Regions from separate parts of the Lactobacillus sp. M0393 genome, predicted to be linked through region 2. Evidence: riboswitches for the same ligand, from Rfam matches in the RefSeq annotation. Region 2 holds a riboswitch; the other holds the start of a gene.

Region 1 (3,408 bases), on a different contig from region 2:
TAATTTGAAAATTGCCGGTGAATACTTTGTCATGTCATCATTGTTGTTACGCATAAAGTCTCAATCATTACTGCCGCAAAATGATTTCATAGAAAATGATGAGGAACAGGAAGATCCTAGGGATGAACTCGTACAGCAGCTTATTACCTACTCAATATTCAAAAAAATCTCGGTTTACTTTAAAAAGCGTAACGAAAAGGTTCCCATTACTGCTGCTAAAGAGGAAAGCGTGCCCCTTAGTAAAAAGATTCAGCCGTTACCTCGAGGACAAATTACTTCCACTGAATTGGCTAATACGTTTATTTTAGTATTACAAAGAATGAAGATCAGACAGCCAGATATTGTTTCGGTTGAGGTGAAAGAGACCTCTGTTAAAGAGATGAGTACTTTTTTGCAAACCGAATTGGCAAAGTGCAAAAAGGTCAGTTTTTTTGCATGTTGTCAAAAAATGAAAACTTTATCTGATGTTATTGGTTTGTTTTTAGCATTGCTTGAACTTTGTAAAAAGCAAGAATTGCGGGTAACACAAAATAGAACATTTGGCGATCTGAACTTGGAAAGAATTGATAGCGATGATAACTAAAATTGCCCAGTTAGAGGCTCTATTGTATGTGGCCGGTGATAATGGCATTGAAAGCACTAATTTGTGTGAACTGCTGCAAATTGGCAAGCCTGCACTGCGCGAATTAACTAAAAGCTTGCAGGAAAAATTACAGCAAAATTCGGATTCAGGTCTGCAAATACAGCAACTGAACGATTCTTATAAATTAACAACCCGGCCGGAAGTAAGCAAAACAATTGAAAACTTTTTTCAAAAAGATTTAACTAAAAGTCTTAGTCAGTCCGCTTTGGAAATATTAGCAATTGTTGCTTATAAGCAGCCTATTACTCGGATAGAAATTGATGAAATCAGAGGGGTAAATTCATCTGGTGCTTTACAAACATTAATTTGGCGGGGTCTTGTAAAGATAAATGGCAAAAAAGAGGCTCCGGGACACCCTAATTTATACGTGACCACTGACTATTTTTTGCAGTATTTTGGTTATCAAAGTTTAGCCGATTTACCTCTAATTGAAGATTTTGAAGATGAAAGTGTTAATGCCGAAGGTGAAATCGATTTATTTGCGGCTAAGGGTCAAGCAGATAAGAATATTGCTAAAACTCAAAAAGGAGAATCATAATGGTGTTAGAACGATTACAAAAAGTAATTGCTGAAGCTGGAATTGCTTCACGACGCAAGGCTGAAAAAATGATCACCGCAGGGCGGGTGACAGTTGATGGTAATGTAGTTACAAAATTAGGTACTAAGGTAGATACATTTAGTAATATTACCGTCGATGGTGAACCAATTGAGCGGGAAAGTTTGCACACATACCTTTTTTATAAACCGCGTGGGGTGGTATCGACTGCCAGCGATGACAAAGGCCGAAAAACCGTTGTTGAATACTTTAAAGAATTGCCCTACCGCTTGTACCCAATTGGCAGACTAGATTATGACACGTCAGGTTTACTCTTGATGACCAATGACGGAGAGCTTGCAAATTTATTGATGCATCCACGCAATAATGTAGCCAAAGTATATGTTGCTAAAATTACGGGTGTGCTTTCTCCTGCAGAAATCAGTCAGCTTACCCACGGAGTAAAAATTGATCGTCATAGATGTGCTCCGGCTAAAGTTAAAGTAATTAGAACTGACCGCAAAAAAAATAGCCAAATAGTACAGTTAACTATTCATGAGGGGCAGTATCATCAAGTAAAAAGAATGTTTAAGGCTGTTCATCATCAGGTTAAAAAATTAGCACGTGAAAGATACGCCTTTTTAACCCTGGATTCTCTGATTTCCGGAAGTTTTCGCGAATTATCCCATGAGGAAGTTGACAGATTAAAAGACGTAGATTAAGATGGTATTGAAAATTAAATATTAAGTTTGTTGTCTTCATGGCAGGGTGAAAATCCCGACCGGCGGTGAGAGTCCGCGACCCACGAAAGTGGTGGAATCTATTGTGATACCGATAGTTAAAGTCTAGATGAAAGAAGACAGACTAAACTAAAAGCCAAGATCTTTAGCTTACTTTTACTCGGTCTGTTGCTAGAAGCAACAGACCGAGTTTTTTTGGAGGTAAGAATTTTGCAAAGAAAAGGCAGAAATAATTTGGTCAATATAGTAGCATATACTTTAATTGGAACAATTGCATATGTATTAATGCTTTTGGAAATACCATTGCCTGTCACCAGCTTTTTAAAATTTGATTTTTCTGATGTTGTAATTACTATTGGTACTTTTTTATTTGGTCCATTACCCGGCATTTTCATCGCGTTTGTGAGAATGCTAATTAATTTAATATATAAAGGTTTTGCGCTACCAAGTTTAGTGGGTCAATCTGCGGCCTTTTTAGCATCAATTTCATTTGCTTTGCCGTTTTATTATTTGACTAGAAATATCAATAAAGATGAAAAGAGTTTTACTAAAAAACATTTAAAACCAATCTTAGGTATAGTTCTTGGCATTATAGCGATGGCTTTTGTTTTGTCAGTTTTAAATGCTCTGGTTCTAACACCTTTTTATGCAGCAACTACGGTACCCAATTTGCCAGCTATTCATGGTTATTCAGGTCTATTGGCGTTTACTGAGAAAGTTTATTTGGGCAAATTGCTCCACATTCCATCAATGAGTGCCTATATTTTTGGCATTATTGTGCCGTTTAATTTATTAAAAGGGGCAATAAATGGTACAGTGGTTTACTTATTGTTTGAAACTGTTTTGAGAACAATCAAACCATTTGTCAGGAAAAACTTCAATTTAAAAAACTAAACTCAGAAATTATGAAATCGGTCTATTAAATGACCGATTTTTTTATCCACTTAAATGGTAAATATGCTAAAATTAAACAAGTTAGGTAAGGAGGCTTTTTAAGATGACTAATAATCCTAAGGGACCATATCAACATTATAAACGTCCGCAAAAAACCAGAGTTGAAACATACAACTCTGTTTCTAAACGTTGGATTGTACTCATTGTTTTACTTATAATGATACTAATTGGCCTTGTTCCAGTAGTACATCATTTAGCAGCGAATAATAATTCAAGTAATAAAATAGTTGAAGTACGCAAAACTCATAAAAAAGCTGCCAAAAAAGCAAACGTTAAAGCTTCTCCTGCAAAAAACAAACTTATCGAAAATAAAACTAAGAGCAAACCGAAGGCAAAACCCAAACCTAAGGTTAAGCATAAAAAGAAACACGTGAAAACTAAACAATATATAGTTCAAAGTGGAGATTCTTTAAGTAGTATTGCTCGTCGTTTTAAAATTTCTGTTGGTCAGTTAGCTGAGTTAAATCAACTTGATCCTAACAGTCAGGTGGATATCGGACAAGTACTGCGTATCAAATAACTTAGAAAGGATAGGG
Region 2 (3,408 bases):
AAGAATGCAAACAGAAGTTACCAAGAAGCACGGAGTAGTGGTTGTGGACTTCGCACATAATGAAGCTTCAATGATGGCTCTTATGGGCTTTATGCAACGCGAATTTAATAATCCCAAAATTATTGTCGTTGTGGGGGCACCTGGTGACAAAGGAGTTTCTCGTCGTCCCGGTTTTAGTAACAGTCTAAATGCCTACGCTAATAAAGCCTTTCTGACAACAGATGATCCTGGCTTTGAAGATCCCATGGATATAGCACAGGAAATTGATGCCGGCATTGATCATTCTAAAGTTGATGTCACAATAGAACTAGACCGTAAGAAGGCTATCCATGATGCAATCGGTATGTCCAAGCAGGGTGATGTTGTTCTGATCTGTGGTAAAGGTGAAGATAGTTATCAAAAGATCCGGGGAGTAGATACTCCTTATCCGTCTGATATTACAGTTGCACAACAGGTAATTGATGAACTTGAAGGACAAAAAGAACATTTTAACGGTTAGAAAAGCAGGTATTAATGAAACATTTTTTTAGTATTATTGGCGGTATGGGTACGATTGCAACGGAAAGCTATGTCCGCATGATTAATCACCGTCTAAAGATTACCAAAGATCAGGACTATCTGAATTATATTTTGGTTAATGATGCCCAAATTCCTGACCGCACGGCTTATATCAAAGACCATAGCCAACCTAATTTTTTCAATGCCTTGCGTGATGATGTGCTCCAGCAAGCAATGCTAAAGCCCGACTTTTTCGTGATGCCATGTAATACTGCACATTATTTTTATGACGACTTGGCTAAACTAACTGATATTCCTTTTTTACATATGATGCGCATTGCCGTGCATAAGTTCGTAAATGATTATCCGGAAGAAAAAAAGATTGGTTTGATTGCTACAGAAGGTTCGATTTATGATCATCTGTACGAAGACGAAATTGAACAAGTTGGTCGTGAGGTAGAACTGGGTGGTCCTGAGATTCAACCGCTGGTTACTGAGCTGATTTATTCCAACATTAAAGAAAAAGGCGTAGTTGATGGCGAACTTTATCACCGCATATTACGCACCATGCATGATCAGTATGGCTGTAATGTAATTTTACTTGGTTGTACTGAATTATCTTTAGCTCAGGAAAAGGCGCCAGAGCATCCGTATAATGTTATTGATCCGCAAGTTATTATTGCTGATGTGGCAATTGAATTAGAACTAAAAATTCGTGCAGGAATGGATCCTAAGACTGCTATAGAGAAATATATGTATTAAACAATACGTGTTGTTTAATACAAATTAAAATAGACTAGTAATCAATTTGAATTATTAGTCTATTTATTTTTCTTAAAAAGTGTTGACAATGTTGCCATCCGGTAGTAGTGTATTAGAAAAGTAATACAGATGAAAATGGGAGAGTTAAAATGTTATATCTTTTATATATATTTATTGGCATACTGATAATATTGACTACTAATTTAGCAGTAACAGCAATTTTGAGCATTAGAGATGCTTATCGCAATCACCTTAAAGATCATTTATCATTTGGCACTGCCTTCAAGAAATATTTTGGTAAAAATAATAATATCCCCCTTCATCTGTCTGATTGGAGACTATAAGGAATTATTTTATTTAAGTTTGCGCTTATCGTATATATAATTTTATAAAACAATAAATTGCTATTGCCGACATAGGATATCTATATTATACTGGAATAAGTTGAATACGGTTTCTTCGGGGCAGGGTGCAATTCCCTACCGACGGTGACAATTAATAATTGAAGTCCGTGACCCGCGTTTTGCGGTGGAACTAGTGCAAGTCTAGTACCGACAGTTAAAGTCTGGATGGGAGAAGAACAAACAAGATTAGACAGAAAACTCGCGTCGTTATTAAACTTCGCTGAAATCTTATTTGATGAATATAAAATAAGCCTCGTTGATTGAATCAACGAGGTTTTTTAATGCTTAGGAAGTGAAATTAGTGCAGGATAAGGATTATATGCAAATGGCAGTTCAAGAAGCATTGAAAGCTCAGGGAATGACTTGGACCAATCCTTTAGTTGGTGCAGTTTTGGTTAAAAATGGTCAGGTTCTAGCGACCGGCTACCACCATCAATTTGGTAAGGAACACGCAGAAGTTAATACACTCTCACACTTAGCTGACCCCCAGCAGGCACAAGGTGCAACTTTGTACGTCACGCTAGAGCCTTGCAGCCATTACGGCAAGCAACCTCCTTGCTGCAAAAAGGTCACTGAGGCCGGAATAAAAAAAGTTGTTATTGGTCAGGTTGATCCTCATCAAATTGTAGCTGGCAAGGGTATTGAATATCTAGAAAGCCATGGGGTGCAAACTGAGATAATCGGTGGTACAGAAAATTTAAACGTTGCTTATAACTTTTTTTATCACAAAAAGAGGCCTTTTGTGACGCTTAAATATGCAATGTCCATTGATGGCAAAATTAATGCTGCAGGTAAAACGAGAACAATTTTGACTGGGGATGCAGCTCAGGTGGATGTGCAAAAGTTGCGTTTGCACAACCAAGCAATTTTAATTGGGGCAAATACTTTGCGAATAGACAATCCACTTTTAACGGTCAGAATTAAGAATTTACCCCAGCCACCTATTCGAATAGTGTTAACTAAAGATGCTAATCAGTTGGACTTTAACAGTCGCATGTTTAAGACACATGGTGAAATCTGGCTATTAAGTAGAAGTGAACTGACTCAAAAAGTAGCTGAAAATATTCGCTGCTTTACTGCTACTAAATGGACACCTTCAAAAATTGTGCAGCTTTTAGCCGCACATGAAATTCAAGCACTATTAGTTGAAGGTGGCAGCAATGTCCAGAGCCAGTTTGTAGCAGCGGACTTGGCTGACGAAATAGTGACATACATTGCTCCTTTAGTTTTAGGCGGTACTGCATTACCTGCTGTGTTTGGCCAGGCTTTAGCAGAAAAAAGTGATTATCAACTTTTAGACGTTAAAAAATTCAATCAAGATGTCAGAATTCGCGTGAGGAGAAAAGAATGTTTACAGGAATAATTCAAACTACGGGAAAGATAACCCGTTTGGAAATTAGTGAGCAACATGCAAGACTAGGTATTTGCGCTCCTAAATTAGTGCAAAAAGATTTGCCTTTAGGGGCAAGCATTGCCGTTAATGGTATTTGTTTAACCGTTACCGCTTGGAGCGATAATGACTTTGCAGTAGACGTGATGCCGGAAACAATGAAACGGACTAATTTGGGCAATTTGCAAAAAGGTAGTTTGGTAAATTTAGAGCCTTCATTGTCTTTAAACGGTAAGCTTGATGGTCATATTGTTGCAGGTCATGTTGATACTACAGCTGAACTGGTAATAAGAAACGAAAATGAGAATTCCATAGAATTAGAATTCGCAGTACCACATAAGTATGCTCCTTTTA

The links. Region 2 has a riboswitch for FMN ahead of ribD (bifunctional diaminohydroxyphosphoribosylaminopyrimidine deaminase/5-amino-6-(5-phosphoribosylamino)uracil reductase RibD). Riboswitches for the same ligand answer to the same signal wherever they lie in the genome.
Region 1: another riboswitch for FMN. It lies ahead of H3R29_RS02215 (ECF transporter S component); the one in region 2 lies ahead of ribD (bifunctional diaminohydroxyphosphoribosylaminopyrimidine deaminase/5-amino-6-(5-phosphoribosylamino)uracil reductase RibD).

Annotation. Positions count from the first base shown of each region.
Region 1 is NZ_JACFPK010000002.1:176,588-179,995, forward strand. Features, by position in the region: gene H3R29_RS02200 (ScpA family protein) at 1-583, shown strand, start outside; gene scpB (SMC-Scp complex subunit ScpB) at 573-1,181, shown strand; gene H3R29_RS02210 (pseudouridine synthase) at 1,184-1,900, shown strand; FMN riboswitch at 1,929-2,043, shown strand; gene H3R29_RS02215 (ECF transporter S component) at 2,126-2,812, shown strand; gene H3R29_RS02220 (LysM domain-containing protein) at 2,916-3,392, shown strand.
Region 2 is NZ_JACFPK010000001.1:192,353-195,760, forward strand. Features, by position in the region: gene H3R29_RS00965 (UDP-N-acetylmuramoyl-L-alanyl-D-glutamate--2,6-diaminopimelate ligase) at 1-499, shown strand, start outside; gene H3R29_RS00970 (aspartate/glutamate racemase family protein) at 514-1,260, shown strand; gene H3R29_RS00975 (hypothetical protein) at 1,410-1,604, shown strand; FMN riboswitch at 1,712-1,845, shown strand; gene ribD (bifunctional diaminohydroxyphosphoribosylaminopyrimidine deaminase/5-amino-6-(5-phosphoribosylamino)uracil reductase RibD) at 1,966-3,027, shown strand; gene H3R29_RS00985 (riboflavin synthase) at 3,012-3,408, shown strand, end outside.